Regions from separate parts of the Abyssisolibacter sp. ZYX002 genome, predicted to be linked through region 2. Evidence: predicted binding sites of a transcription regulator. Region 2 holds the regulator's gene; each other region holds the start of a gene.
The links. Region 2 encodes Rex, which represses fermentation and respiration genes when NADH is low (regulators of the CRP and FNR family bind a similar motif). Its sites were predicted from a motif close to ATTGTTAANNNNTTAACAAT; they were not measured.
Positions count from the first base shown of each region.

Region 1: a site for Rex is predicted at 892-911, ahead of adhE (bifunctional acetaldehyde-CoA/alcohol dehydrogenase). Genes of this name have one in related genera too.
Region 3: a site for Rex is predicted at 1,318-1,337, ahead of P3X86_RS00760 (CD0519/CD1768 family membrane protein). Genes of this name have one in related genera too.
Region 4: a site for Rex is predicted at 837-856, ahead of P3X86_RS11130 (L-threonine 3-dehydrogenase). Genes of this name have one in related genera too.

Region 1 is NZ_JARMXH010000002.1:311,878-314,092, reverse strand. It holds gene P3X86_RS07450 (PEP/pyruvate-binding domain-containing protein) at 1-356, shown strand, start outside; gene adhE (bifunctional acetaldehyde-CoA/alcohol dehydrogenase) at 1,022-2,215, shown strand, end outside.
Region 2 is NZ_JARMXH010000010.1:27,357-29,571, reverse strand. It holds gene P3X86_RS18860 (ABC-F family ATP-binding cassette domain-containing protein) at 1-419, opposite strand, end outside; gene P3X86_RS18855 (redox-sensing transcriptional repressor Rex) at 1,014-1,658, shown strand; gene P3X86_RS18850 (Asp23/Gls24 family envelope stress response protein) at 1,743-2,215, shown strand, end outside.
Region 3 is NZ_JARMXH010000001.1:170,204-172,418, reverse strand. It holds gene P3X86_RS00760 (CD0519/CD1768 family membrane protein) at 93-1,262, opposite strand; gene rpsD (30S ribosomal protein S4) at 1,676-2,215, opposite strand, start outside.
Region 4 is NZ_JARMXH010000003.1:231,745-233,959, forward strand. It holds gene P3X86_RS11125 (HAD family hydrolase) at 1-548, shown strand, start outside; gene P3X86_RS11130 (L-threonine 3-dehydrogenase) at 933-1,883, shown strand; gene P3X86_RS11135 (flavodoxin family protein) at 2,054-2,215, opposite strand, start outside.

The DNA.
Region 1 (2,215 bases), on a different contig from region 2:
ATATCATCGGTGATCCTATTGCACCAGGAATCGTAAGAGGAAGAGCTAAGGTATTACATTCACCTTATGAGAAAGCGTTAGAGCTAGGAGAAATTCTAGTCACTAGGGCAACAGAACCTGCATGGACGCCCATATTTGTCAATGCAGCGGGTGTTGTACTTGAAGTTGGAGGCCCTCTCCAGCATGGTGCTATTATTGCTAGGGAGTATGGTATTCCTTGTGTGAGTGGGATCAGTAACGTACAGAAGATTATTAAGGATGGGGATTTGTTAGAGGTTGATGGTTCAAGTGGTATTGTACGGATAATAGAAGATACTAGTGAATTAAGAGAGTATAAGGTACAAGATGTCTTATAGCTTGTTGTTATTCGTTTATCTAGCCCGTTTTAGGTATGAACGCCTATGATGGGTTTTTTATGTTTATTTATATAAGTTTCTAGTGCTGTTACTTATTATTTATAGTAAGCGTCAATAATCACCACATAGAGTCTATATCTGAGTTCATGATATACTAAGATTTTCAATATTTACTGACAAAAGAGCACGTACTTTGTAATTATACACAGGTTATCTGCAAGTATGTGAATTAAAAAAATATTAAAGAAAGCTAATAGTTTATATTTATATAGACCTTAAAAGTTAATTTATATCAAAATGATACGATTAAGTGAATGTATGATAAAAAAAGTTTTAAGAAATTGTTAAAATATTAACCAAAAATAGCATAATAATCACTACATATTGTATACAATAAACACTGCAAATAGAGATTGGAACTTAATTTGAGTAAATTATTATTGTAAATATCTAATGTTAACAAAAAATAATAAAAGTATTATTTTGTAAAAAATAGATTAATATACAATAAAAAAATACTTGCAAACAAAAAAACATTGTTATATAATTAACACACAAAACAAAGAAATTTTCTAATAACTTAGATATTAGAATCAACTTTCTTAGTTGTATATAGTAAAATATAAGATTTTCTAGACTAAAAAATAAAGTTGAGGTGATATAATATGCCAGTAACTAATGTTAAAGAATTAAGGAAGAAAATTGATGAAATTAAAAAAGCACAAAAAGAGTTTTCTACTTTTCCTCAAAAAAAGGTAGATAAGATATTTAGAGCAGCTGCTATAGCAGCAAATAATTCTAGAATAAAGCTAGCTAAATTAGCTTTTGAAGAAACAGGAATGGGAATTGTTGAAGATAAAGTGATAAAGAATCATTTTGCTTCTGAATATATATATAATCAATACAGAGCAACCAAAACTTGTGGTGTGATAGAAAGGGACTGTGCGTTTGGTATAGCTAAAATAGCTGAACCTATAGGAGTTGTAGCTGCTATTGTACCTACTACAAATCCGACATCTACAGCAATATTTAAAGCCCTTATTTGCTTAAAAACTAGAAATGGTATAATTTTTTCTCCTCATCCAAGAGCTAAAAGAGCTACCATAGAAGCAGCAAAAATAGTTTTAGAAGCAGCAGTTAAAGCAGGTGCACCTAAAGGGATAATAGGATGGATAGATAAGCCATCTATAGAAATGTCTAAAGTTGTAATGGCTGAAAGTGATATGATATTAGCAACAGGTGGACCAGGCATGGTTAAAGCTGCTTATTCATCAGGAAAGCCAGCTATAGGAGTTGGAGCTGGAAACACTCCTGCAATAATCGATGATACTGCTCATATAAAAATGGCTGTAAGTTCGATACTTCTATCAAAAAGCTTTGACAATGGTGTTATATGTGCTTCAGAGCAATCTGTAATTGTAATGGACAGTATATATAATGAAGTTAAAGCAGAGTTTTTAGCTAAAGGGGCATATATATTAGCTAAAGATGAACTAGATAAAGTAAGAAAGATAATATTAATAGATGGAACTTTAAATGCTGATATAGTGGGACAATCTGCTCATAAAATAGCTAAAATGGCTGGCATAAATGTGCCTGAAGCTACTAAGGTTTTAATTGGTGAAGTAGAATCTACAGATTTGAAAGAACCATTTGCACATGAAAAATTATCTCCAATATTAGCTATGTATAAGGCTAATTCATTTGATGAAGCATTAAAAAAGGCTGTTATATTAGTAGAGAATGGAGGATTTGGACATACTTCGGTGTTGTATACTGATATAAATATTTCAAGAGATAGAATCGATAAATTTGGTGCTGCTATGAAGACAGGACGTACAATAATAAATATGCCTTCA
Region 2 (2,215 bases):
TATCCATTACTTTTCTCAAATTCATCAGTGAGCTTAGAGTATTTGTCAAGAAGCTTTTCAAATTCTTTAGAATCGTGATCCTGACTTTTTTCACTTATTTCATTTTCTAGGGATCTAAGTGTTTTCTCAAGTTCAATGACAGGTTTAAATATTTCAAGTAACTCATCATAAATATTCTTAGAACTATCTACGCTAGTGTGTTGCTTCATATAACCTATTTTTGATGTTTTAGATGTATATATTTGACCATCATCACTTGAAATTTTACCAGTCAATATATTAAACAATGTAGATTTACCAGCACCATTAATACCAATAAGGCCAATTTTCTCACCAGCATTAATAGAAAAAGTGACGTTATCTAAAATTTTGTCAGTTACATAAGTTTTGCTTATATTAGTACATGATAATACAATCATGATGTCCTCCTAAAACTAAAGCTTAAAATTCAGTGTTTCAACTTATATAATACATTAATATTAGTGTATTATGCAAATATAGAGCTTAAATTAAACAATTTTTAGTAAGATTATAGAAAAAACAATATATTAGTTGCCTTGAATTTGATTTTTTACTAAAATGTGGAGAGAACGCAATTTGCTTCTACTCTGAAAATAATATTTCATATTAAATTTTAATTTTTTTTAATATTCATATAGAAAACGTATAAGAATTGTATTATAATATGATGTAACTTAGATTATTTGATATTTGTAGATAGAAAGCAATGGACTGGTAACAGTAGTTTACATTGATATAATTTTGACAAGTGAATGATTATTATTTATTCATGCTGATTACATTGATATTATCACGAAACTACAATAAAATAGATAATATGCTTTGTCTAGTCATGAAGAAATATCATCAAAAAGATTGACTAAAACGTAAAGATTGTTTTATAATTAACACAAAAGTGTAAATAATTTAGTAATTTCATGATGATGTTAGTATTTTATTTCCTATTTTATATAAACTATAAAATAAGTGATAAAAGTAGAGAGGGATATTTTATGGCTAAAAACAATAAAGTTTCTATGGCGGTTGTTAGGAGATTACCTAAATATTACAGGTATTTATCAGACTTGAAAGAAAAGGATATTATGAGAATATCTTCTGGAGAGTTGAGTAAACTAACAGGATTTACCGCTTCACAAATTAGGCAAGATTTGAACAATTTTGGAGGTTTTGGACAACAAGGCTATGGATACAACGTAGAAGATCTCCATAGTCAACTTGGTAAAATATTAGGTCTAGATAGGACTTACGAAACTATTTTGATAGGGGCAGGTAACTTAGGTCAAGCAATAGCAAATTACAAAGGGTTTTTATCAGCAGGTTTTAGAGTAACTGCTTTATTTGACAAAAACCCAAAAATGATAGGTCTAAACATTAGAGGGATAAAGATTCATGATATAGATGAACTTGAAAGCTATATCGAAGCTAACAACATTGAAATAGGTATAATATGTACTCCTAAAGAAGGAAGTCAGGAGATAGCAGATATACTGGCAAATAATGGTGTAAAAGGTATTTGGAATTTTGCACCGACTGATTTAAAAGTGCCAGAAGGTGTAGTTATAGAGAATGTTCATTTAAACGAAAGTTTGTTTACACTATCATTTTTGATGAAGAACAGTGACCAAGGAGCTCTTTAAAGCTCCTTTAGGTTGTTTCAAAACTAGTGGATTTTGACTAAAGAAATTCAGTTTGAGACAACCTTTTTATTTAAGGAGGATACAATGAAGGTATTTGCATTAGTTGGTAAGAGTGGCACAGGAAAAAGCTATAAAGCTATGCTGGTGGCAAAAAAACATAACATACAATATATTATAGATGATGGATTATTAATTAAAGGAAATAAAATAATTACAGGTGTATCCGCAAAGAGTGAGAGCACAAAGATAAGTGCAACAAAAAGAGCTGTTTTTTTAGATGAAGACCATAAAGTAAGTGTACTAGATGCGCTGAGAATACAGCATCCAAAGAAACTACTAATATTAGGAACATCAATAAAAATGGTAAATAAAATAGCAGCTGCATTACACTTAGATAAGATAGATGAATTTATAGATATAAACGAAATATCTACAAAAGAAGAATTACAAGCAGCCCATAATTGTAGATTTAAGGAAGGAAAACATGTTATACCAGTGCCAACATTTGAGATAAAAAAAGACTTCTCAGGTTACTTTATAGATAAGTTAAAGATATT
Region 3 (2,215 bases), on a different contig from region 2:
TTACCATGCTAAATTTGTTTTACAATAGTTATTTTAGCTCATAATATAAAAAAAGGAGGTCAGATTTTCTAGAACACTCCTCATCAAATATATTAAAATAGTACAACTACTTGATTCAATATTACCATAATAAAATGTGCTGATATTCCTGCTATTAAGCCGCCTACAAAATGGCTTGATATTGCTTTTGATATCAATCCTCTATATCCTAATGTATCTAACATTGAAACATGTGTACTTAAAAATCCACTCCAACACATCCCCATTGCTGTAAACACTGCTATATCATTTCCACTTATAAAACCATTTTTCAAGAACGATGGTATTAAACTTAGTGCTGCTCCTACTGCTCCTAATGATGTTATCGGGAAAGCTATCGCCTCTGGACTAGTGAAACCAAATAAAGGTTTAATTATTGGCGATAAGTATTCTCCTAGCTTAGGTAACAATCTAACACCTTCAGATGCAAGACCTTGGTACCCTACCGATGGATCTGCTGGTCCAAACGTTAGCATCATTATTACTGTACATATAACAAGTACACCTGGTATAATACTAAGTCCTATATCTACCCCTAGCTTTCCACCCTCTAGGAAAGCACTTAAGAATCTTTCAAAAAATGTACCATCATTTTCTTCCAACATAGTATCCATTCCCTTAATTTGTTTCTTAGGAGTTTCTACCTTGTATCCATTTCTCAATGCCTTCTTAGTTTTACGTGACATCAATCTAACACTTACTATACTTCCTATAAATGCCCCTACGTTACCAACCATAGCTTCTTTAAAAAAACCTTTTCCTATCATAAACGTAGTAACTATTAATCCCATACCAAATGCTGTTCCTATATTGCATAAGCATGGTACTTCTTCTTCATTAAAATAGCTCAAATATTTTTTATCCTTCGCAAGTGATATTATTGCAGGATTGTCTGATAAATATGTAGTTATAATACCCATAAATGCTACTCCTGGTAAATTGAATATAGGTCTCATTATACGAGAAAACAACTTGTTTAATATCCTTACAATTCCAAACTCTGTAGCTAATTTACCAAATGCTCCAGCTAGAACAGCTATCCCCATTATATATAATACCGTCTTTACTAATAAATCATATGCCGTCTCCATAATCGTTGAAAACATATTTGCAACACCCATAGTCATACCAACATAACCAAAGAAAAAAATCATAATACTTAAGAATAATAGCGTGTCCAGAATAGATTTATATTTTTTATTTTTTCTAATTACTTTTTCCATGAAAACCTCCTTTGCTGTTATACATACTAGTTAATTTACTGTTAGGTTCGTTATGTTTGTTAACTTTTTAACATTTTACTAATAAATAACATCTTATAACCAAAAAACAATAAGGCCCTAATCAACCTTAGTTTTCTCTATTCCCACAATAATATATTATAATTGATATTGACTGTATATTGCAACATTTAGTTTTTTAATTATATTTAATAATTATTTATATAACTATGCTTATGATTATGTCTACAACGGTATTCTGCTTTAACTTTCTCTTCTAGTTAAAATGTTACTTTTTTTTAACTTGTACTTTGAATTACAATTATCATAATAAGCAAATCCCTACACAATATCTTGCCATTTCAAGCAATATAAAAAATAGTCTGCTTATTGTTAAGCAGACTATTAAATAGGCATTATTTACGAGAGTAGAATTCAACAATAAGTTGCTCTTCTATTTCTATCGGCACTATATCTCTTTCAGGTACTCTTATTAGCTTAGCACTGAATCCATCTATATCTTTTTCAATGTAATCTAAGTTGAATCCACCTTCTTGGAAGTTTTCAACGAACATTGAATTCTTTCTAGATTTCTCTCTTAAGCTAATAACATCTCCTGGTTTCACATCATATGATGGAATATCAACCTTACGGCCGTTTACAAGAATATGTCCGTGAGTTACCATTTGACGAGCTTGACGTATAGAGTTACCTAATCCTGCTCTGTATACAAGATTATCTAATCTACACTCTAAGCTTTGGATTAAAACGTCACCAGTAATTCCGTCAGATTTAGCTGCTTTGTCAACATATTTTCTAAACTGCTTTTCAAGCACCTCGTAATATCCTCTTAGTCTTTGTTTTTCCAAAAGTTGTAAGCCATAGCTTGATAGCTTTCTATCAGCTCTGCTAGTTCCATTACCAGCGCGCTTCATTGCTTTTGGGTGACCACATAC
Region 4 (2,215 bases), on a different contig from region 2:
CAGATTTAATTGATGATATTGAAGGAATGAGTTTTACTGAAACAGCTGTATATTTCAAAGACAGATTTGGGTTAGAAGAGTCAGTAGATGAAATAAAAGAAGAGTGGAATAAATTAGCTCTTGAGTATTATAGTAATGAAGTAAGATTAAGAGAAGGTGCAAGAGATTTTATAAACTATTTAAAAGAGAACGGTATAAAGATGGGGATAGGAACAAGTAATTCTAGAGAACTTGCTCAAGCAGTCCTAATATCTAATGATGTATTAGATCACTTTGATATATTAATAACATCTTGTGAAGCTGGCAAAGGAAAACCAAATCCAGATGTATTTCTTAAAGTTGCAGCATCACTAGAAGTTAAGCCTGATGAGTGTATCGTATTTGAAGACACATATGCAGGAGTTCTAGCTGGAACTAGAGCAGGCATGAAAGTATATGGTGTAAAAGAAGAACTTTCAATTCATAATACTGAAAAGATAACGAATTTAGTTCAAAGCTATATAACAAATTATTATGATTTAGAAATTCTTGCAAAAGAGAAAATATAAGATATTTTATTTTCTTAATAATGTGTTATTGTACTTGATTTATGTTTCTATCTATTATATTCTTTTGATAGAGAAATAAAGAATATAGAGTTAGGCATAAATAAAACACTTTACTCTGCGAGTTAGAGTTATTGACAATGTCATTTATCTTTAAGGGTAAGTGTATAAAATTAGATTTATGTATACTAACAAAGTCTTGGTTTATTAGGCTTTGTTTTGGTTTTAGGCAAAAAAACATGCATTTCTGTTAACAAAGTGTAAATTTATTAAATTTATTGGTAATTATTGATTGACAATTTTTCTACAATAAATTACAATGAATATGCAATATATAAACGACTAAATTTGTACTAGTATTAAAGAAATGTATTTACAATTTAGGAGGTGTCTTTTTTGAAAAAAGTTTTAGTGACAGGTGCTTTGGGTCAAATAGGATCAGAACTAGTTGTTAAATTAAGAGATGTTTACGGAGAAAATAATGTAATTGCTAGTGGTAGAAGTGAAAACGTTACTACACATGGATTATATGAGCAAGTTGATGTTACAGATCCTAATCAGATTTTTCAAGCTGTAAAAAAACATAACGTTGATTGGGTAGTACACCTAGCAGCTATATTATCAGCAGTGGGAGAAAATAAACCATCAGCAGCATACAATGTAAATATGGGTGGATTATTCAATATCTTAGAAGTAGCTAGAGAAGAGGGGTGCGGAGTATTTACACCTAGTTCAATAGCAGCTTTTGGTCCTGATACTCCAAAGGTTAATACACCACAAGACACAATTCAAAGACCAACCACTATGTATGGAGTTACAAAAGTAGCTGGAGAACTTTTATGTGATTATTATTATAAAAGGTTTGGAGTAGACACAAGAGGGGTAAGATTCCCAGGACTAATATCATACGAAACTCTACCAGGTGGAGGAACGACTGACTATGCAGTTCATATTTATTATGAGGCATTAAAAGAGAAGAAGTTCACATGTCCACTTGATAAAAATACTTACATGGATATGATGTACATGCCAGATGCTTTAGATGCAATAGTTAACTTAATGGAAGCAGATCCTAGCAAGCTTATACACAGAAATGCTTTCAACATAGCGTCAATGAGCTTCTGTCCAGAAGATATATATAGTTCTATTAAAAAGATAATACCTGATTTCACAATGAATTACGATGTGAATTCAGTATTGCAAAACATAGCAAATTCTTGGCCAGATTCATTAGATGATTCAGCTGCTAGAGCTGAATGGGGTTGGGATCCTAAATATAATTTAGATTCTATGACTAAGGATATGTTAGACAAATTAAAGATTAAATTGAATTTATAGAAGAATAGATTTCGGGTCATGCTCTGAGTATGACTCGTTATTTTTTGTGGGCAAAATGGGGTCAGGCTTGAAAAGTTGAGAAAAACCAGATAAATTTTTTATATGATGAGTTAAAAACAGAAAAGCTCAACTAAGTAAGCAAATGGCTCACATAGTTAAGCTGATATACTTTACTTAACCAATTCATTTTCAATATTTTGTGCAAATAATCTTGCTCTTTGGTATATGTTTTCTACTTTTTTAATAGCATCTTTATCGTTAGCAGTTTCCATTATAGCAAAATAAGGTGGTAGACTAAAAGACTTGTTCATATTTAACGCACTTATTAACTG